DNA from 3 places in the Buttiauxella sp. genome. Region 1 is predicted to be linked to each of the others. Evidence: predicted binding sites of a transcription regulator. Region 1 holds the regulator's gene; each other region holds the start of a gene.
The links. The regulator CRP, encoded in region 1, controls carbon source genes, mostly activating them, when cyclic AMP is high. The targets are predictions, from matches to a motif close to ATGTGANNNNNNTCACAT.
Positions count from the first base shown of each region.

Region 2: a site for CRP is predicted at 5,140-5,157, ahead of WBL83_RS03385 (PTS sugar transporter subunit IIB). Genes of this name have one in related genera too.
Region 3: a site for CRP is predicted at 5,326-5,343, ahead of drpB (cell division protein DrpB). Genes of this name have one in related genera too.

Region 1 covers NZ_JBAVHX010000017.1:11,269-18,582, reverse strand. The annotation lists gene WBL83_RS13370 (YccS/YhfK family putative transporter) at 1-2,018, opposite strand, end outside; gene crp (cAMP-activated global transcriptional regulator CRP) at 2,208-2,840, opposite strand; gene WBL83_RS13360 (OsmC family protein) at 3,155-3,559, shown strand; gene WBL83_RS13355 (phosphoribulokinase) at 3,581-4,459, opposite strand; gene WBL83_RS13350 (YheU family protein) at 4,615-4,833, opposite strand; gene WBL83_RS13345 (hydrolase) at 4,835-5,851, opposite strand; gene WBL83_RS13340 (LysE family translocator) at 5,913-6,512, shown strand; gene WBL83_RS13335 (ABC transporter ATP-binding protein) at 6,547-7,314, opposite strand, start outside.
Region 2 covers NZ_JBAVHX010000004.1:626,853-634,166, reverse strand. The annotation lists gene putP (sodium/proline symporter PutP) at 1-23, shown strand, start outside; gene efeU (iron uptake transporter permease EfeU) at 205-1,038, shown strand; gene efeO (iron uptake system protein EfeO) at 1,102-2,226, shown strand; gene efeB (iron uptake transporter deferrochelatase/peroxidase subunit) at 2,259-3,542, shown strand; gene phoH (phosphate starvation-inducible protein PhoH) at 4,278-5,066, shown strand; gene WBL83_RS03385 (PTS sugar transporter subunit IIB) at 5,329-5,652, shown strand; gene chbC (PTS N,N'-diacetylchitobiose transporter subunit IIC) at 5,815-7,173, shown strand; gene chbA (PTS N,N'-diacetylchitobiose transporter subunit IIA) at 7,309-7,314, shown strand, end outside.
Region 3 covers NZ_JBAVHX010000031.1:10,492-17,805, forward strand. The annotation lists gene ttrR (tetrathionate respiration response regulator TtrR) at 1-572, shown strand, start outside; gene ttrS (tetrathionate respiration histidine kinase TtrS) at 1-10, shown strand, start outside; gene WBL83_RS18300 (RluA family pseudouridine synthase) at 601-1,299, opposite strand; gene WBL83_RS18305 (MBL fold metallo-hydrolase) at 1,372-2,163, opposite strand; tRNA gene WBL83_RS18310 (tRNA-Asn) at 2,335-2,410, opposite strand; gene mtfA (DgsA anti-repressor MtfA) at 2,511-3,308, opposite strand; gene ompC (porin OmpC) at 3,633-4,790, opposite strand; gene drpB (cell division protein DrpB) at 5,407-5,646, shown strand; gene WBL83_RS18330 (phosphohydrolase) at 5,746-6,450, shown strand; gene WBL83_RS18335 (DNA cytosine methyltransferase) at 6,563-7,314, shown strand, end outside.

The DNA of each region.
Region 1 (7,314 bases):
GAAATGGTGTGCATGGTGCTGAGGTGGCCCAAAATCCGCTGTAAATGTTGTTCCATCGTGCTCAACGGTCCAGTTGGAAGCCCTTCCAGCGGATCGAGAATATTCGCGTCGTTCGTTTCACCCGGCCCATCGTATTGAAGCCGCTGCTGGCACCGTTGCAACGCAATTTCACATGACTGCAAATAATGCTGGGCTAAGTCTGGAGTCAGCATGTTGTGCTCGCGCGCCAGTGTCGTCATCGCATTGATGTGTTCGACGATAAACTGACTGTGCGTCACCCACAGTTTCATGTCTGCCAGATAATGCGAGTTGAAGCCCGGTTCCTGCATCGCCTGATTCAGTGAGTTAAACAGAGCATTATGGGCCTGGTTGACCTTCATACGTTGCCAGGCCAAAGGCGTGGGTTCAGGGTCGCTGCTCAGGATCAGGCGAATGGCCTCCTGGTCTGTCTCCAGTGCGTCGTGGGCGTTCTGGCGCAGCAAGCCACTTTGCCATTGTGGCCATAGCCATACCATGCCACCGAAGGCAATCAGACAGCCCAGCAGGGTATCTATCAGGCGCGGAACGATAAACTGCTCGGCACTGAGCGTTAATAGTTGCAGGGTATAAACCGCGGTCACGGTGAAACCAATCGTCGCCCAGCCGTAACTCTGACGAATAAACAAATAGCTGACGAGTGTAATGACCAGCATCGCGCCCAGGGCAATATCTTGCGGGAAGTGGAAATGCAGAGCGATACCCGCAATTGCCAGCCCAGCAATAGTCCCTGCCGAACGGTGCAGAATACGAACCCGCGTGGCACCGTAGCCGTTTTGCGTCACAAACATCACCGTCATTAAAATCCAGTAAGGTTTCGGCAGATGTAAAAACGCCCCAAACAGACTGGCGATAGTTAACATCACGCCTAAGCGTGAGGCATTGCGCAGGGCTGCGGATTTCAACGACAAATAGCTTTTCAGTGCTGCCCACACCGGTAAGCGGCGCTGGCGGTCTTCCATTAAATCGCGGATATACAGTGGGCGTTGGGTGCGTAAAACGCGCGCGATACGGCTAAAGTGATAATGACAAAATTGTCCGACTGGATTATCTGGATTCTGGCGAGCGATTTTCTCGAGGGCTTCAATTTGCTTCTCCATCGAAAATCGCTGCGGATAACGATGGTAAAGAATGTCATCGGCCAGAACGCGCAAACGGGCCGCAATAGTTTGCGCATTCCAGCGGATGACCGCTTCCGCATGGCTTTGTGCGACAAGTTTTTGCACCTCGGCAGGTTGGTGCAAACTGACGGAAATGTGCTCCTGGAGATCTAATGCGACCTGAAAGGAGCGCAAAAGATGCTTGTAACCGTTCTGCTGATTCGCTGCCAGCATGTGCAGCTGTTGGTAGCAGACGGTGATTAAGTCGACGGCTTTTTGCTGGCGGGCCAGTAGCGGCGGGAGCGTGGTTTCCGGATCCGCGTGCTGGGTCAGCATGCCGTACTTGGCTTCACAGTAATCTGCTAACTGGCGATAGAGCAGACTTAACGATTCGCGCAACGGCTGCTCACGCCACATCCAGAACCAAAACCAGTTAAACACCCCGTACCAAATCGTACCGGAGACATACAACGCCATCGGTTTCCAGATAGGCATGTTGCCAGCCATGCTGAGCGTGAAGATAGCTGCAATCAGCGAGGCAGGAAGCAAACGAGCGTGCAGCGAGCTGATTTCAGCGGTCACGCCTAGCATTAGCGCCATGACCATGAGAATAAGCGGCAAAGGCACGTCGGTGTAGAGCAGCAAAAGCTGCATGATTAAACTGCTGACAGCAAACAGGGAGCCGCCAATAATCAGGCGTTTGAAGAAGCGCTTATGGGGAGTATCCAGACCGGCTATGTTGCAACAGGCAGGCACTAACGAGAAAAGCAGGCCTAACTGCAAATTTCCTAACAGTAGACCTACTCCCACAGGAAGGCACAGCACCAGCGTTTGCCGTAATGCGTAGTTAACTTCGGGGTGGTAGATCAGTCGGCGCCACATTTGCTCGTCATGGTTCAAGTTGCTGGGTTGTTGGTTGCACTCAGTCATCCCAGTCACTTACTTTAGTAAGCTCCTGGGATTCCTGAGCTTACCGCCTACCTGCAACATGAACTATTTAGAGCAAGTGAGGGAAGTGTAGAGACAAAAAAGGCGTGTCATGAAGCAACACGCCATTTTTTAGGACGGAGATTAACGAGTGCCGTAAACGACGATCGTTTTACCGTGAGCGGAGATCAGGTTTTGATCTTCCAGCATTTTCAAGATACGACCAACAGTTTCGCGAGAGCAACCCACGATCTGACCGATTTCCTGACGAGTAATTTTAATCTGCATGCCGTCTGGGTGGGTCATTGCATCAGGTTGTTTCGCCAGATTCAGTAGCGTCTGTGCAATGCGACCTGTTACATCCAGGAATGCCAGGTTACCGACTTTCTCAGATGTAACTTGCAGACGACGAGCCATCTGGGAAGACAGGCGCATCAGAATGTCTGGGTTGACCTGAATAAGCTGGCGGAATTTTTTATAGGAAATTTCAGCCACTTCACAGGCAGATTTAGCACGGACCCAGGCACTACGTTCCTGGCCTTCTTCGAACAGCCCTAACTCACCAATAAAATCGCCCTGATTCAGATAGGAGAGGATCATTTCCTTGCCCTCTTCATCTTTAATCAGAACAGCCACAGAGCCCTTGACGATGTAGTACAGCGTCTCAGCTTTTTCACCCTGGTGAATCAGTGTGCTCTTCGATGGATACTTATGAATATGGCAATGGGACAAGAACCATTCGAGAGTTGGGTCTGTTTGCGGTTTGCCAAGCACCATGCGCGGTTATCCTCTGTTTATAACTAGCTACCAACGACAAGACGCTAAACATCCTGTCTGGCGTTGCAAGTATTAGAATATTCCCCACCTTGGGGAGATGGCATGCAAGTCATTCTTGCTGCCTGTAATTAGTGACGTCCTCTGCATACATGCATTACGTCAATGTATCGCGATGTAGCATCTGGATTGTTTTAGCATAGCTTTTGACAAGTGTCTCCTATTGTCTCGTTTCAGCATGACGCAGGTCGCCTTCCGTTGCCAGTTTTGCTGCATCCGCGTACTCTGAAAGGGTTTTTTTCAACTGGAGAAGTCACATGCAGGCACGAGTGAAGTGGGTTGAAGGGTTAACCTTCCTTGGGGAGTCCGCTTCTGGACACCAGATTTTGATGGATGGTAATTCTGGCGATAAAGCACCCAGTCCGATGGAAATGGTTCTGATGGCTGCGGGTGGTTGTAGTGCCATCGACGTGGTTTCTATCTTGCAAAAAGGTCGCTACAACGTGACGGATTGTGAAGTAAAACTCACCTCTGAGCGCCGCGAAGAAGCACCTCGTCTTTTTACCACCATTAACCTGCATTTCATCGTGACAGGCAAAGAGCTTAAAGATAACGCGGTTTCCCGCGCAGTGGATTTATCTGCTGAGAAGTATTGTTCTGTTGCTCTGATGCTGGAAAAAGCTGTGAACATTACTCACAGCTATGAAGTGATCGAAGGCTAATGTGCGTCAAAAGGGCGGGAGCTATCCGCCCTGATTGATGTTTCGCCCTTCTGCAAGACGCTTAACCAGTGGCGTCATGATCAATTCCATTGCCAGCCCCATCTTGCCGCCCGGCACCACTAATGTATTGATGTGGGAAATGAATGAGCCTTGCAACATAGCGAGCAGGTACGGGAAATCGATGTTATCCAGCCCACGGAAATGAATCACTACAAAGCTTTCATCCAGTGATGGGATGGCTCGCGCGGCAAAGGGGTTAGATGTATCAACGGTAGGCACACGCTGGAAGTTGATATGGGTGCGGGAAAATTGCGGCGTGATGTAATTGATATAATCGTCCATCGAACGCACGACGGAATCCATCACTGCTTCTCTGGAGTGCCCGCGCTCACTGGTGTCGCGCACCAGTTTTTGTATCCATTCCAGGTTCACAATCGGTACTACGCCAACCAGCAAGTCAACGGCATTGGCGACGTCGTGCTGCGGGGTAACGACTCCGCCATGCAAGCCTTCATAAAATAAGACATCGGTCGGCTCCGGTAACGGCTGCCACGGAGTAAAGGTGCCCGGGATTTGGTTCCAGGGTACGGCTTCATCATAAGTATGCAGATACTTGCGTGATTTACCTTGCCCGGTTTTACCGTACTCGAGAAACGTTTGTTCGAGTAAGCCGAAGTCGTTCGCTTCCGGACCAAAGTAGCTGATATGTCGACCCAGATCGCGAGCTTTACGAATAGCCATGTCCATTTCAGGACGTGTGAAACGATGGAAGCTGTCACCTTCAACTTCGGCTGCGCGAAGATTGAGTTGCTGGAATATTTTACGGAAGGCAAGGCTTGTGGTGGTCGTTCCCGCGCCGCTGGAACCTGTTACGGCAATGACCGGATGTTTGGCTGACATAAGGCAACAACTCCGTGGGTTTCACAAATGTGTTTTGAATGTGGCCCTCACCCTAACCTTCTCCCCCAGGAGAGGGTATTGATCGAGCCGGGATTTGCACTCATTTTTCTGCCTCTCCCTCAGGGAGAGGGGTGGGGTGAGGGTAGTAGATAAACTTAGCCGCGAAATTGCCCGCGAGCCATGATATTCACCGTTTCATGGAGTTCCGACCAAACCAATACGGCTTCACCACTTTGCAGCTGGCGCTTAACATCGGCCACCTTTTGCTCGAGTGAGCGCTCTTGTTCACCATAATCTGTACCTTCGCGTAATACAAAGGATTCAATCAGATTATCAAGCGTTTCGGGAGGAAGATCTTGCCAGGGAATCATCATATTACTGGTCCAAAAATTGAGTCAGCCACTGTGGGATACGCTGTTCGAGCCACATTTCTGGACGGCGTAGTGTGCCGCCAACAAACCCAACATGGCCGCCGTAGCGAGTCAGTTGGTACTCAATGTTATCAGGCAGTATCGCTTTATCCGGGATAACATGGTGATCCATAAACGGGTCATCTTTAGCGTGAATGATGAGAGTCGGCTTTTTGATTTGCGGCAGGAGTGGCATGGCGCTGCATTGACGATAATAGTCCAGGGCATCAGCGAAGCCGTGAATCTTCGACGTAATCAAATCGTCAAACTCGCGCAGACGGCGCATACCTTTGAGTTGACGCATATCGACAGGCAGGGTTCCTGGATAACTTCTGAGTTTACGCGCCGCGTTTTTCTTCAGCAGATTCAACAGATAGTGCTGATAAACGCGGGAGAATCCTTTTTCGATATGTTTGCTGCAATGCTCAAGCATCAGCGGTGCAGAAACCACCACACCAGCCTGAAGCGTGCAATCAGCACCTTGTTTTGCCATCAAGCAGGCGAGCATATTGCCACCGAGTGAAAACCCGACGGCCGCCGTTGGTGCGGGGCCATAACGTGTGGTGAGCCAGTTGAGGAAGTAGCTACCATCCTCGGTTTCGCCGGAGTGATAGATACGTTTCATGCGATTTGGCACGCCGCTGCAACCACGAAAATGCATCACGACTCCCAACCAGCCTTGTTTACTCGCGGCTTCAATTAACCCATGTGCATACGGGCTGTGTAGACTTCCTTCAAGGCCATGAAAAACGACTAACCGTGGTTTATGCATTGCCTGACGCGGGTCTTCGCTCCAGGCAAGATCGACAAAATCCCCATCCGGCATATCCAGACGCTGCCAGTGAGGTTTGAAATTGAGGCGGCGGCGAATTAGGCGGGGGAGCATGGTTTGCAGGTGCGGATTACTGACACCCTTTAGCGGACGAAATTGTTCATCGTCTACGTGATTAAAATTCAATGCTGCGGGACTTGTCGTAGCCATATCACACTGTTAGTTTCATTTAGTTTGCTAATTAACTTCCCGGGTGTGGATCACCCATTTTATGGAAACGCTTTTCTTCTCAATGCTTGGTTTTCTTTGGGTCGCGGCGATCACACCCGGCCCAAACAATATGTTACTGACTTCTTCCGGCGCCAATTACGGCTTTTTGCGCACCATACCTTTGATGATAGGTATTATGCTGGGGATGCAGTGCATCTTGTTGCTAGTGGCCTTCGGCGTCGGTAGCTTAATCCTTTTGTATCCCGCTTTGCACCTTATCCTGAAGATTGCCGGGAGTGCTTACCTTTTGTGGCTTGCATGGAAAATCGGCACAGCGACTTATGAAAAGCTGGAAACCGATGCGCCACCACCGTCACCGATTCCATTCTGGCAGGGCGGTTTATTACAGGTTATCAACCCGAAAGCGTGGCTGATGGCGCTAGGTGCCGTGGCAAGTTTTAGCCTTGCCGGTTCTCAGTATCTGCACTCTGTGGTGCTCATCAGCATCGGTATTGCGCTGGTCAACATCGTTGCAGGTATCATCTGGATTGCATTCGGTAGCATGATTGGCAAGCTACTTCGTAGCCGTCGCGCCTGGGCAATCTTTAATATCTTTATGGGCTTGCTGACGGCGGCGTGCGTGTTGCTTATCTGGCATTGAGGAAGCTGGCCTCACCTTGAGTGAGGCCTGATTGTCATTCGGCTTGCATCATCTGCTCTAACTGGTCATGTGCATCCAGCCATTCCATCTCACATTCTTCCAGCGCCGCCTTGACCTTGACCTGAGTTTGCAGGCATTCGGTCATTTCCGCTTTACGACTTTGGTCGTAAATGGCGCTGTCAGCTAACTTCTCTTCGACTTCGGCAAGCTGCACATTCAACTTTTCCATCTGCTTTTCAAGCTGAGTAATTTGCTTGCGCAGCGGTTGGGTTTGGGTGCGTAACTCGGCTTCCCGGCGTTTTTGATCTTTACGCGCCTGAGCACTGTTGACGTTATCTTTTGCCGAGTCTTGCGGCTGGTTTTCCTGCTTTTGCAGATCAACAAGCCACTGCTGGTAATCTTCGAGATCGCCATCGAATGCCTCGACTTTGCCGTCATGGACTAAGTAGAGATCGTCGGTGGTCGAACGGAGTAGGTGACGGTCGTGCGAAACCACCACCAGTGCCCCTTCGAAATCAATCAACGCTTCGGTCAGTGCCTGACGCATATCGAGATCAAGGTGGTTGGTCGGTTCATCGAGCAGCAGCAGGTTAGGGCGCTGCCAGACAACCAGTGCCAATACCAGTCGCGCTTTTTCACCGCCGGAAAAACGTGCAGTCTGCTCGGTTACTTTATCGCCACGGAATCCAAAACCGCCCAGGTAGTCGCGAAGTTGTTGCTCGAGTTCTTTTGGCGCAATGCGTGCCAGATGCTGTAACGGAGACTCGTCAGCACGTAAATATTCCAGCTGGTGCTGGGCGAA
Region 2 (7,314 bases), on a different contig from region 1:
CGGGCAAATTGCAGGCTGAGTAACAGGCGAGTGCATCACTGAATCACCTCTCCAGGGCCGCGAATATGCGGCCCTGTTTACATCTGGAGATAAATATCCTGACAATCCGCTTGTGTTTATTTTCGTGATAATGATAATCACAATCGTTCTGGTTTTACTTTTCTTTACGTCTTTTGACCTGAGTTCACAGTTGGAGTATCAGGAATGTTTGTTCCGTTTCTCATTATGTTGCGCGAAGGCCTGGAAGCCGCGCTGATCGTTAGTTTGATAGCCAGCTATCTGAAACGTACACAGCGTGGCCAGTGGATTGGCGTCATGTGGATTGGGGTGATTGCAGCCGCAGCACTTTGCTTAGGCCTGGGCATCTTCATTAACGAAACTACCGGTGAATTCCCGCAAAAAGAGCAGGAGTTGTTTGAAGGCATCGTCGCGGTTATTGCGGTCTTCATCCTTACCTGGATGGTGTTCTGGATGCGCAAAGTGTCGCGCAACGTCAAAGTCCAGTTAGAGCAAGCGGTAGACAACGCATTACATAGCAAAGGAAGCCACGGCTGGGCGCTGATTATGATGGTGTTCTTCGCCGTCGCGCGTGAAGGTCTGGAGTCGGTGTTCTTTCTGCTGGCCGCATTCCAGCAGGACGTTGGCATCATGCCGCCACTCGGCGCAATGCTCGGTCTGGGCACCGCGATAGTGCTGGGTTTCCTGCTGTATTGGGGCGGTATCCGCCTGAATCTCGCCGTCTTCTTCAAATGGACCAGCTTGTTTATTTTGCTGGTGGCTGCGGGACTGGCTGCGGGTGCGGTTCGCGCATTCCACGAAGCGGGATTGTGGAACCACTTCCAGGACATTGCGTTTGATCTGAGTAACGTTCTTTCAACGCATTCCCTGACCGGCACGCTGCTGGAAGGCATTTTTGGTTATCAGGAAGCGCCGAGCGTCAGTGAAGTGGCGATGTACTTCATTTACCTGATCCCCGCGCTGGTGCTGTTTTTTATTCCCCCGCGCTTGACTCCTCAGGCGACAAATAACGTTCGTTAATGATCTTGCGGCGAGAGATCGCCGCTTAGTTACAACATACTAATATTTTTATAGGGATTGGCCATGACTACACATTTTCGTCGTAAGGCTTTGCACGTTGCGCTGTTCGCTCTTGCCTCTTCCGCATTTGCGGTGCAGGCCGCAGATGTTCCTCAGGTAAAAGTCACCGTTACCGATAAACAGTGTGAACCGATGAACATCACGGTTAACGCGGGTAAAACTCAGTTCATTATTCAGAACAACAGCCAGAAAGCGCTGGAGTGGGAAATCCTCAAAGGCGTGATGGTAGTGGAAGAGCGCGAAAACATCGCCCCTGGCTTCTCGCAGAAAATGACCGCGAACCTACAAGCGGGTGAGTACGACATGACGTGCGGCCTGCTCAGCAACCCGAAAGGGAAGCTTATCGTGAAAGCCGCTGGCGACCAGACTGCACCGAAGAACGATCTGCTGGCATTGACCGGTCCAATCACTGAATACAAAGCGTATGTCACCGCGCAAGTCGCCGAACTGGTTAAAGGCACTAAAGCCTTTACGGATGCGGTGAAAGCGGGCGACATCGAAAAAGCCAAATCCCTGTATGCACCAACGCGCCAGTATTACGAGCGTATTGAACCGATTGCTGAACTGTTCTCCGACCTCGACGGCAGCATCGATGCCCGTGAAGACGATTACGAGCAAAAAGCCAACGATCCGAAATTCACCGGCTTCCACCGTCTGGAAAAAGCGCTGTTTGGTGATAATTCCACCAAAGGCATGGAAAAATATGCTGAACAGCTGAATACCGACGTGCTGGATCTGCAAACGCGTATCTCTGAACTGGCTTTCCCACCGAGCAAAGTGGTCGGCGGCGCTGCGGGTCTGATTGAAGAAGTCGCAGCCAGCAAAATCAGCGGCGAAGAAGATCGCTACAGCCACACCGACCTGTGGGACTTCCAGGCTAACGTCGATGGCGCACAGAAAATCGTCAACCTGTTACGTCCTTTACTGGCCAAAGATAACGCGCCATTGCTGGCAAAAGTGGATGCCAACTTCAAGAAAGTCGACACCATTCTGGCAAAATATCGCACCAAAGATGGCTTTGAAACTTACGACAAATTGACTGACGCAGACCGTAATGCGCTAAAAGGGCCGGTAACGGCACTGGCTGAAGATTTGTCGCAACTGCGTGGCGTTCTGGGTCTGGACTAGGTTTTGTGGAATAAGTTTTATGGACAAGTCAGATGGACGAAAATAGCAAACACGACGGCCACCAACCGGGGCGCCGTCGGTTATTAAAGGGTCTGGGCGCGCTCGGCGGCGCCTTTGCCGTGGCGGGCGGTTGCCCTGTGGCGCATGCGGCAAAACAGGAGACATCTCCGGGTACCTTGCCGCCTGACGCACGCATGGAAAAACAACCGTTCTATGGAGTGCACCAGTCTGGTGTGCTCACACCACAGCAAGCGGCGATGATGCTGGTGGCATTCGATGTGCTGGCAAGTGATAAAGCGGACCTCGAACGTTTGTTCAAGTTGCTGACGGCGCGTTTTGATTTCCTGACCACCGGCGGCCCGGCACCGGAGACACCTAATCCTCGTATGCCACCGATGGACTCAGGCATCCTCGGCGCAGAAATCTACCCGGACAACCTGACTATCACGTTGTCAGCGGGGACGTCACTGTTTGATGAACGTTTTGGTCTGAAAGCACAGAAGCCGACGAAGCTGCAAAAAATGGAACGTTTCCCCAACGATTCCCTCGACGCCAGCTTGTGTCACGGCGATTTGCTGATCCAGATTTGCGCGAATACCGCGGATACCGTTATCCACGCGTTGCGCGACATTATCAAGCACACGCCTGATTTACTCAGCGTGCGCTGGAAGCGGGAAGGATTTATCTCTAACCACGCGGCACGTTCACGTGGCAAGGAAACCCCAATCAACTTGCTGGGCTTTAAAGACGGCACGGCCAATCCCGACAGCAGCAACCAGTCGCTGATGGATCAAGTGGTGTGGGTGACCGGCAACCAGCAGGAACCTGCATGGGCGGTGGGAGGCAGTTACAAAGCGGTGCGTATCATTCAGTTCCATGTTGAGTCATGGGACAGAACGCCGTTGAAAGAACAGCAAACCATTTTTGGCCGCGACAAACACAGCGGTGCGCCGTTGGGAATGAAGAACGAGCACGACGAACCGGATTATACCGCCGATCCCGATGGCAATGTGATTGCGCTGGATGCCCATATTCGTCTGGCAAATCCACGAACCAAAGAAACCCAGTCAAATCTCATGATGCGCCGGGGTTACAGCTATTCGTTGGGCGTTTCCAAATCTGGCCAGTTAGATATGGGCCTGTTGTTTGTCTGCTTCCAGCATGACCTTGAGAAAGGTTTCCTCGACGTGCAGCAACGGCTTAACGGTGAGGCGTTGGAAGAGTATGTGAAGCCGATTGGCGGCGGGTATTTCTTTGTTTTGCCTGGCGTTAAAGACAATCAGCATTATTTAGGGCAGGGGTTGATTGAGGCCTGATTCGGTGATGTTGAAACCACCCTCATCCTAACCTTCTCCCTGAGGGAGAAGGGACTGGCCGGTTTTCTCCTTTTCCTGAGGGAGAAGGGACTGTCTGGTTTTCTCCTTTTCCTGAGGGAGAAGGGACTGTCTGGTCTTCTCCCTCTCCTGAGGGAGAAGGGACTGTCTGGTCTTCTCCCTCTCCTGGGGGAGAGGGCCGGGGTGAGGGCGATTCCTTCCCCTGCTAATTTTTCATTTGCTAACAATTTGCCTGTCTATTATTCATTCAATTTATATATGACTATACCCTTGATATAAAACTGTAATATTTCTGTGTCATAAACATGACTCACGCGTGACGAAACGCGAATGTTGAATTAAAGTAAAATAAGTGTTGCATTTTAGATAAAATTTGATGTACTTAAAGCACGAGCGGTAGTTCCCGGCTGTGAAATTTAATCACATTGGAGATCGCGAATGGTAGGGTCCTGTACTGGACGATTAAACAAACATCTTACCCGCACCATCCAGCGCGGAGGCCTCTCCTCCGGCTTCGCTATCTTCACCGCTAAAAACCCAAACTCCTTAAAAACTCAGAGTGTCAACGATGCGCTAAGCGGCGTAGTTCGTCTAACTGGTGCATCCTCTCAACCGGCAGTTTATGGCTTACAAGGAAGCCAAACCTCATCCGTTAGTGAGCATAATCGCGTACCCGAAAGTGACGCGGGAAATGAAACCAACTGTAAGGTGCCATCCATGGGAAGACAGAAAGCAGTGATCAAAGCTCGTCGCGAAGCAAAACGTGTGCTGAGACGGGATTCACGTAGCCACAAGCAACGTGAAGAGGAATCGGTCACCACGCTTGTGCAGATGAGCGGCGTTGAATCTATCGGCATGGCCAGGGATTGCCGTGATAATTCACCAATAGCTGCGCGAAATGAGGCTCAACAGCACTATCTTAATGCCATCGAGAAAAAGCAGCTTATCTTCGCTACGGGCGAAGCAGGTTGCGGCAAGACGTATATCAGCGCGGCGAAAGCTGCTGAGGCCCTGATACATAAGGATGTCGACAGGATAATTGTTACACGCCCGGTCCTGCAAGCTGACGAAGATCTCGGCTTCTTACCCGGGGATATTTCGGAAAAATTCGCCCCTTATTTCCGCCCGGTTTATGACATCCTGGTGCGACGTTTAGGGTCGTCTTTCATGCAGTACTGCCTGCGTCCCGAAATCGGTAAGGTAGAAATCGCGCCGTTCGCCTATATGCGCGGACGTACCTTCGAAAATGCGGTGGTTATTCTTGATGAGGCGCAGAACGTCACGAGCGCGCAAATGAAGATGTTCTTAACCCGCCTTGGGGAAAACGTGACGGTCATCGTCAATGGCGATATCACACAATGTGATTTGCCAAGAGGTGTTCAGTCCGGCCTGAGTGATGCTCTGGCACGTTTTGAAGAAGATGAGATGATAGGTGTCGTACGATTTGGTAAACAAGATTGTGTGCGCTCAGCCCTTTGCCAGCGCACCTTGAATGCCTACGACTGAACCCTGGTGTGATAGATTCATAAAGCCCAAACTCTGTTTGGGCTTTTTTCTTTGCGCGAATTATTTACCCAAAATGTGAAGGGTATCAAAACGGATGGTCAAGGAGAGACAATTATCAGCTCCGCAAAATTATTCCCCGCCAGATTGTTGCCGTATACTTCTCCCAACCAGAAACAATCATAACTGACCAAAAATTCGCTTTTGCAGGTGTGGGTTGTGTTGACATCCGACATGCAGGCTATAGCAACGTGAGGAAACTAATATGACTAAAAAACGTATCTACCTATTTTGTTCTGCCGGTATGTCCACTTCATTACTCGTATCGAAAATGAAGGCGCAGGCAGAGAAGTATGAAGTACCGGTTGTGATTGAAGCCTGGCCTGAAACTCTGGCGGCGGAAAAGGGCAAGGATGCAGATTTGGTATTACTGGGACCACAAATCGCTTATATGCTGCCAGAAATTCAAAAAGTATTACCGGGTAAGACAGTTGAAGTTATTGATTCCGCCATGTACGGCAAAATTGATGGGTTAGGCGTGCTTAAAGCAGCCGTCGCATCGATCAAGAAAGCAGCAGCAAACAGTTAATTTATACCCGTCATACTTCAAGTTGTAGATACGTTGGCCGCTCGCCTTCCTACAACTCGAATTATTTGGGTATATAGATTTTATTTTGTTTTATTTTTCCGTCAAAGAACGACCTTACACAACCTGGCCGCAAGACACTTGCGGCAATAAAGGAAATTCCAAATGAGTAAAGTCATTGATTCACTTGAGAAGATATTGCTTCCTTTCGCAGTGAAAATTGGGAAGCAACCGCACGTCAACGCAATTAAAAATGGTTTCATCAAATTAATGCCATTGACCCTTGCCGGGGCCATGTTCGTATTAATCAATAACGTCTTTCTGAGTTTTGGCGCCGGTTCCTTTTTCTATTCCTTAGGTATTCGCTTAGATCCCTCGACCATTGAAACCCTTAATGGGTTAAAAGCCATTGGCGGCAATGTGTATAACGGCACATTGGGTATTATGTCGCTAATGGCTCCTTTTTTCATTGGTATGGCGCTTGCTGAGGAACGTAAAGTTGACCCACTTGCTGCCGGTTTATTATCCGTTGCGGCATTTATGACTGTTACTCCCTATAGCGTAGGTGAAGCCTATGCGGTAGGGGCTAATTGGTTAGGTGGTCAGAATATTATTTCCGGTATTGTTATTGGTCTGGTGGTCGCGGAGCTATTTACATTTGTTATCCGCCGCAACTGGGTTATTACTTTGCCAGACAGTGTACCGACGTCGGTATCACGTTCTTTCTCTGCCTTAATTCCAGGCTTTTTAATTCTGTCTATTTTCGGGATTATTTCCTGGTTGCTGGCCAATCACGGTAGCAACTTCCACCAGATCATTATGGATTCCATCTCTACGCCGCTGGCATCGATGGGTGCGGTAGTGGGCTGGGCGTACGTGATTTTCAACTCCCTGCTGTGGTTCTTCGGTGTGCATGGTTCACTGGCGCTGACCGCGCTGGACAACGGCATCATGACCCCTTGGGCGCTGGAAAACATCGCTATTTATAACCAGTATGGTTCAGTGCAAGCGGCACTTGATGCGGGCAAACAGTTCCACTTCTGGGCGAAACCAATGCTCGACTCCTACATCCTGTTGGGTGGTTCAGGTGCGACACTGGGTCTGATTATCGCCATCTTCATGGTGTCCCGCCGTGCAGATCACCGTCAGGTGGCGAAACTGGCACTGCCATCAGGCATCTTCCAGATTAACGAACCCATCCTGTTCGGTCTGCCAATCATCATGAACCCGGTTATGTTTATCCCGTTTGTGCTGGTTCAACCGATTCTGGCAGCGATTACGCTTGCGGCTTATTCTCTGGGCATTATTCCACCGGTCACCAACCTCGCGCCGTGGACCATGCCTACCGGTTTGGGCGCCTTCTTCAACAGTAACGGCAGTATCGCAGCGTTGTTAGTGGCTCTGTTTAACCTCGGTGTCGCGACATGTGTCTACATACCGTTCGTTATCCTGTCTAACAAAGCGCAGGCGGTTATTGAAGAAGAAGAAAGTGAAGAAGATATTGCTAACGCACTGAAATTCTAATCTTAAGTTCATACCTAAAATAATTCGAGTTGCAGGAAGCCAACGCAGATGCGGCTTGAAGTATGAAGGGAAGCAGTTTTGGTTGGGGATGGCCCCCTGTCCCCAACCACTTTAAATTTACCGGGAGAGAATTTGATGTTT
Region 3 (7,314 bases), on a different contig from region 1:
TGTTGGATGACGATGTAGCAGTGACTCAGGCGTGTGCATTTTTGCTAGAAAGCCTCGGGTACGAGGTGTGCTGCTGGAATGAAACGGCGATGTTTTTGTCTCAGGCGGAGCTGTTCCAGCCAGGCGTAGTGTTGCTGGATATGCGAATGCCGTTGATGGATGGCCAGGGTGTGCACGAAGAAATGTTACGGCGGGGCAGTACGCTTGCGGTGGTGTTCCTCACCGGTCACGGTGATGTCCCCATGGCGGTGGAGCAAATGAAACGCGGGGCGGTCGATTTTCTGCAAAAACCCATAGCAGCAAAGCCGCTGCAAATTGCGTTAGCGCACGCGTTGCGCGTTTCTAGGCAGACCTTCGAGCGGCAAAAGATTGTCGCGTGTTATCAGCAACTCACACCCAAAGAGCGGGAACTGGCGGGACTGGTGGCAAACGGGTTAATCAACCGTGAGATTGCCAGCACCATGAATATTGCGGTTCGCACAGTCGAAGTTCATCGCGCCAGAGTGATGGAAAAAATGCAGGCGGGCAGCCTTGCTGAACTGGTGAATCGGCTACAACATGTCCGGGAATAATGTAGCGCCAGAAGAGAGAGATACTCGATTAAAACGCGCTGGCATGGCGGGCTTTGACCCACTCTTCGGTGATGGGATGAACAAAATGTAGTTCACTGGCGTGCAGCATCAGTCGCGGCGTCTGTTCAGTGCCTGGCAGCAGCAGGCCGCCATACAGGTCGCAGCCCAAAATAGGGTGGCCCAACTGCTGGCAGTGGATGCGTAGTTGATGAGTGCGACCGGTTTCCGGAGTCAGCTGTACCCGCGTCAATGGCAGTAATCTCCCGTCTACCAGCTCCTGGTGAAAGCGTTCAACGACCCGATAGCCGGAGCGTGCCGGCTTGCCGTTGATGGCGCAAATCGACATCAGCGGGAAAAGTGCCGGGTCTTTAGCAATCGCCGCGTCTATCACCCCTTCGTCATCATTCACATGTCCACACAGCAGGGCGCTATAAACTTTGGTCACTGTTCGCTGGCTGAATTGTTGGCACAGGGCAGCATTGATAGCTTTATTGCGGGCAACCACCATCAGTCCGGAAGTCCCAAAATCCAGGCGGTGGACCAGCGTGCAGCCAGGGAATATCTTTACCAGCCGATAATGTACTGAATCCAGATTTTGCGGATTTTTCCCCGACAGGCTAAGTAGTCCGGCGGGTTTGTTGATCAAAACCAGATGCTCGTCCTGAAAGAGGATCTCGATCTGGTCATGGCACGGCGGAGCAATAAAGGTATCGAGGATCTTAGACATCAGGCTACACGTAAAATGAGTGGGAGCGGATGATAGCCAATTTTCATCCCCCAGGCGAATCTGGCGAATCGCTTAACGCAGGCACGAAATATACTTTTCCCCTGAACGCTGCACGATTTCAGCGGCATTTTCCTTGATGTCCTTGCCTTCAAACGCGCCGTAGAGCCGCGAAAATTTCACTTCACGCAGGCGGCGGATGATCTCGCTGACGCTCGTGGCGGGTAACGGCAACATATTGGGATAGCTCCACATAAAGGAGACGGCATTCGCACCTGGCGTGACCTGAAGGATATCTCCGGCCAGCAACACCCCTTCATCCCGAGCCCAGTGAAGCACGCTGCCGCCCGCAAAGTGCCCGCCAAGGCAGATTAAACTGACGTCAGCGGTCAGTTTAAGGGAGTCACCTTGCCAAAGGTTAAGCCACGGGCTGTCGCGCATGATCCATTCGCGGTCGTTGGCATGCAGGTAAATCGGCGCGTTAAATTCGGCGGCCCAATCCTGCATGGTGGTGTAGTAATGAGGATGGGAAATGGCGATAGCTTTGAGCCCGCCTAGCGAGGAAATAATCGTTTTCGTGGCATCGTCGAGTGTGGCAATGCAGTCCCACAGAATATTACCTTCCGCCGTTCGCACAATAAAAGCCCGCTGATTAATCGCAAAAGCAGGCAGGGTGTGGAGACTGAGCAGGTTGGTCTCGTGCTGTTGCCACTTATTGGTGTGGGTAGCTAAAAGAGTATCCAAATCGACCCATTGCTGGCCCGTTACGGGCACATACTGACGCTCATCTTCGCAGATTTTACACTGTTGCGGATGAGTACCGGTTTTCTCAAAGGATGTGCCGCAGGCTTTACATAAGGTGATCATTGAGTCGTCCTCTGCTTTGCTATCAGATAAAAAACACCTTTAGCATGGCACATCGCTGCGACACGGATTCATTGAGCCATGCTTTTCTGGTGAGTCAGCAGGAGGTTGGGAGCTACCAGATAATACAAAAGCAAAAAGCCTGCTTAGTTTCCTAAGCAGGCTTCTTTAATTTGGCTCCTCTGACTGGACTCGAACCAGTGACATACGGATTAACAGTCCGCCGTTCTACCGACTGAACTACAGAGGAATCGTTTGAACGAGGCAAATAGTAACGTCACGTTCAAAAAGAGTCAATAACAAAAACAACATGTTGATTCAGATGATTAAATTAAGCTCAACTCGTTGAATTAATGCACCGTGTTTCCGTTAGATGCAGGGTTGTTTTCACTCTCGCGTAAGCGTAACAACGGGTTTTGGCCGTAAAACTGGCAAAACCGCTGATAAAGTGAGGGAAAACGTGGAGCGAAAAGCTCGGGGGCGCTGAAAAAGTACTCTGAAAGTACTGCAAAACATTCTGCCGGTTCCGAAGCTGCATAGGCATCAATACTGGCCGCATTTTCGCCGACCATATCGATTTCGTCCTGAATGTTACTCATGGCCGCATGGAGGTCATGTTCCCATCCTGCCACCTCACGCAGCGCAATTAACGGAATACCACTGGCCCGGTCGCCATTGCGCATATCCAGTTTATGAGCCACTTCATGGACGATGAGATTGAAGCCTGAGGCGTCGAAGGAGTCCTGCACATCAAGCCAGTTAAGCACAATTGGGCCTTGCTGCCAGCTTTGACCGGACTGTACCACCCGCTGATTATGCACAAGGCCGAAGTCATCTTGCCACTCGTCATCGACCACGAACGGAGCGGGGTAGATAAGAACTTCATGAAAACCATCGAGCCACTCGATACCCAGCTCCAGCACCGGTAAGCAGAACAGTAATGCGATACGCGCACTTTTGAGCTCATCAAGCTCAAAGCCCTGCAAAGGCACCAGGCGTTTTTGTTGTAAAAACCGGTCCGCAATACGGATCAGTTTATCTTGCTCGGCAGGTGTAAGCGTTGCCAGAACAGGAATGGATAAAGCCTGCTCCCACGGCAGTGCTGTGACAGCAGATGAATCATTTGCTTTCCAGGGCCACTTAATCATGTTACTCGCTCGCAAAGTCATCTCTTGAACGGAAAACTACTATACCGTGACTGTGAAAATGCCGCACTAGTGGGGCACATGGCAGCGACCTGAACAGGACCGCCCGAGAAAACGACTAACGCGCGTTCTCTGTGCCATTATTCAAACACTTACCGTAAAACCTTTCAACGACGCGAGTCACAGTTGAGTGTGTAAGCTTGAATTATTTCTTATTTAGATGAATTTAAGAAAAAGATAATTGTTTGATATGTGTGTAGGAGGGGCAGTGATAAGTAAAAAGCCCGCTGTCGCGGGCTCAGGTTTCTAAAAAAGCAAAGTGAAAAATTAGAACTGGTAAATCATGCCTACACCAACAACATCATCGGTGGAGATGCCTGCATCAGAGTAGAAGTCGTCATCGCCATCCAGCAGGTTGATTTTGTAATCAACGTAGGTAGAGAAGTTTTTGTTGAAGTAATAGTTAGCACCGACAGACACATATTTAACCAGGTCTTTGTCGTTCCAGTCGCTGTCATTACTTACGTCAGCCATGAGGTTTTTACCTTTAGATTGCAGGTAAGAAATCTCCGGGCGCAGACCGAATTCGAACTGGTATTGTGCGGTCACTTCAAAGTTCTGAGTTTTGTTTGCGATGCCATTATCACCAAATGGCGTCATGTTGCGAGTTTCAGCATACATCGCCGCCAGATAGATATCGTTGGCGTCGTATTTCATACCAAAAGTCCAGACGTCAGCAGTATCACCGCCAGCCATCAATGCGCCTGCGCTGCGGGTCTGTTCATTAGTACGGTCGGATGAGGCATATGCAGCGCCTGCACTAAAGCCCATACCGAAATCATAAACAGTGGATAAGCCCCAACCATCGCCGTTCTGGAAGCGAGCGCTACGTCCGTTTCCGTTATTGGTGCCTTCCTGATCAAACGCGCAAGTATTCTCATTGCAGTTTGAACCTTCATTCGCACCCTGGTACTGCAACGCGAAGCTCAGACCATCAACTTCACCAAAGAAGTTGTTGTTACGGTACGTTGCCACACCGTTTGCACGGCCAGTCATGAAGTTGTCAGTCCAGGTGTAGCTATCGCCACCGAACACGGGCAGCATATCGGTCCATGCTTCAATGTCGTACACCACGCCGTAGTTACGACCATAATCGAATGAACCATAATCGCCGTATTTCAAGCCTGCGAAGGCCAGACGAGTCCATGCCTGGTCTGAACTTCCTTCAACGTTATTTGCCATCATTTTGTATTCCCACTGACCATAACCAGTCAGTTCGGAATTAATCTGTGTTTCGCCTTTAAAACCGATTTGTGAGTAGGTGCCGTCACCGTCGTCGCCAGCATTATCAGAGAAGGTATGACGCGCATCGACCTTGCCGTACAAATCGATTTTATTGCCATCTTTATTATATATTTCAGCTGCGTTTGCAGCGCCCATTGCCAATAAAGCAGGGATCACCAATGCCAGTGCTGTTCTTTTCATTTATATATTCCTTTAAACCATAATTAATATGGATATGAATTGTATTAGACCCTCAATAACGCCATCAATCTTATTACAGCTAGTTCAATATTTTTATCAATTAACATGTAACTGTATTATTTCAAATAAGACAAATTGTTTCATGTGGATATTCATTTAATTGTCTGTATTTATTCATTATTCTTATTTTTTAAGACTTTTCTAATGTGTCGGGTGTATGCTTCTATATAAAGTAATGCACGAGTTTTATGTTTCAGTCTGTGCAATTATTTTCAGTGATTGATTGCAGCTGAATATATTGGTTAGTATCTATTAAATAATAAAGTTGATGGTTTGAGTTGTGACGATTTTTAATTAATGATGGCGACATACAATATTAATCCTCCCCGCGTAGTAAAAAAAACAGCCGAACGGTTGGAAAATAATCAAATGTAGTTCTATTGTTAACGCGATGAAAAACATCATTAAATCTTACAATTTTTAAGAAGAATCCTAATTAAAAACAGGCGCTTTAGACTGTTATAAAATAGCAAAAATGTGATAAAAATCACACAAGGGAGATGGGGCACCCATCACATCAACCAGCTAAGCAATTGAGAGACTTATGTCAGACGTTATGGACGCGAAACCAACCCGCACCCCGGGCGGGAAATTGGCACTGTGGTTGTTTTATGGGTTCTGCCTGTACACGGTTTGGGCTGTACTGCGTTATTTCTGGGTAGTGAGCAATGTCACTGGCGGGGATATGGGTTCGCTCAGTGGAAAACTTCTTGGCGCATTAATGGGTTTAATGGTGCTGGGGTCGGTTGCAGCATTATTGGGCGGCCTCGCCTGGTACACGCGCGCCAGAGAATAAATCGTGCCAAAGTAAGCTATTGTCAGTACGGAACTTGCTAATTTTGTGATCTTGTACTCATATTAAGTACCGGGTCCAGCTGCGAAGTAAGGAGTACGTATGCCGATAGCCCACTGGCAAGAGCGTTTCGAAGAATATTTGCACCACAACTGGTTGCAGGACGATAAAGCCCACGATGTGGCCCATTTCCGACGCGTATGGAAAACCGCGCAACACATAATGGAAACGACGGAAGCCGACCGGCTAGTGGTGCTCACCGCGTGTTATTTCCATGATATCGTCAATTTACCGAAGAATCATCCTGAGCGGCATCTCGCCTCCACACAGGCGGCGCAAGAAACACTGCGTATTCTTGATGCCCATTTCCCCGATTTCCCTCATCCGCTCTACGATGCGGTCGCTCATGCAGTGCGTGCGCACAGCTTCAGCGCGGCAATTGCTCCGCAAACCCTGGAAGCGAAAATTGTGCAAGATGCCGATCGCCTGGAATCCTTAGGCGCGATAGGGCTTGCGCGTGTGTTTTACACCTCAGGAGCGTTAGGCCGTCCATTGTTCGACAGTGAAGATCCGCTGGGGCGTGAACGTGAACTGGATGATGCTACTTACGCACTCGACCATTTCCAGAAAAAGCTTTTAAAACTCCCTGAAACCATGCAGACCGAGGCAGGGCGAAAACTGGCCTGGCACAATGCTGATTTTTTAGTGCATTACATGGCTAAACTGTGTGCCGAATTGAAAGGCGATTACTGCGATATCGATCGCAATGTCGTTGAGCAATTTACCTCCCAAAAACCATCCTCATAAAAATTTCTTTCTAAAACTAAAGGGATGCCCGCAGGCTTTGCGGGCTGTTCTGTTTTTCTCTGGGTCAAATCAGTGATAGAGTTGCACTCTATTTTCCCATATTTGGTTCATGATGAACGACTTCGACGCGATTGCCGAGCAACTCTCACAACAATCCCAACGCCTGCAACAACAGCAACTAGAAGAAGACTTCGCGTTAGTGAGCCGTATTCTGGAAATCTACGACCAGAAAACCGTGGCCCATCATTTGCGCCAGGTTAGCGGCGACTGGACGCGTGAATCGCTGAACCGCTGGTATAACCGTAAGTCATCACCTCGCACACTCACATCCGCCGAAAGCGCAATGCTGCAAAGCATGTTGCCTCCATTACCCGCACACCACGGGAAATACGCGTTTAAATTCGTCGATTTATTTGCCGGAATCGGCGGTATTCGTAGCGGGTTCGAAGCGATTGGTGGGCAATGTGTTTTCACCAGCGAGTGGAATAAATACGCGGTGCGCACCTATAAAGCTAACTGGTACTGTTCACCTGAAAATCATCAGTTCAATCAGGATATCCGTGATGTCACCCTGAGTAACCGCGATGATGTCAGCGATGAGCAAGCCACTGCGCATATTCAGGCCACCATGCCGGATCATGATGTGCTGTTGGCCGGATTCCCCTGCCAGCCGTTTTCCCTTGCGGGAGTGTCGAAGAAGAATGCACTGGGTCGTGCACACGGTTTTGCCTGTGAGACGCAGGGCACGCTGTTCTTCGATGTGGCGCGCATCATTGATGCGAAACGCCCGGCGATCTTTGTGCTGGAAAACGTGAAGAATTTAAAAAGCCACGATAAAGGCAATACCTTCCGTGTGATTATGGA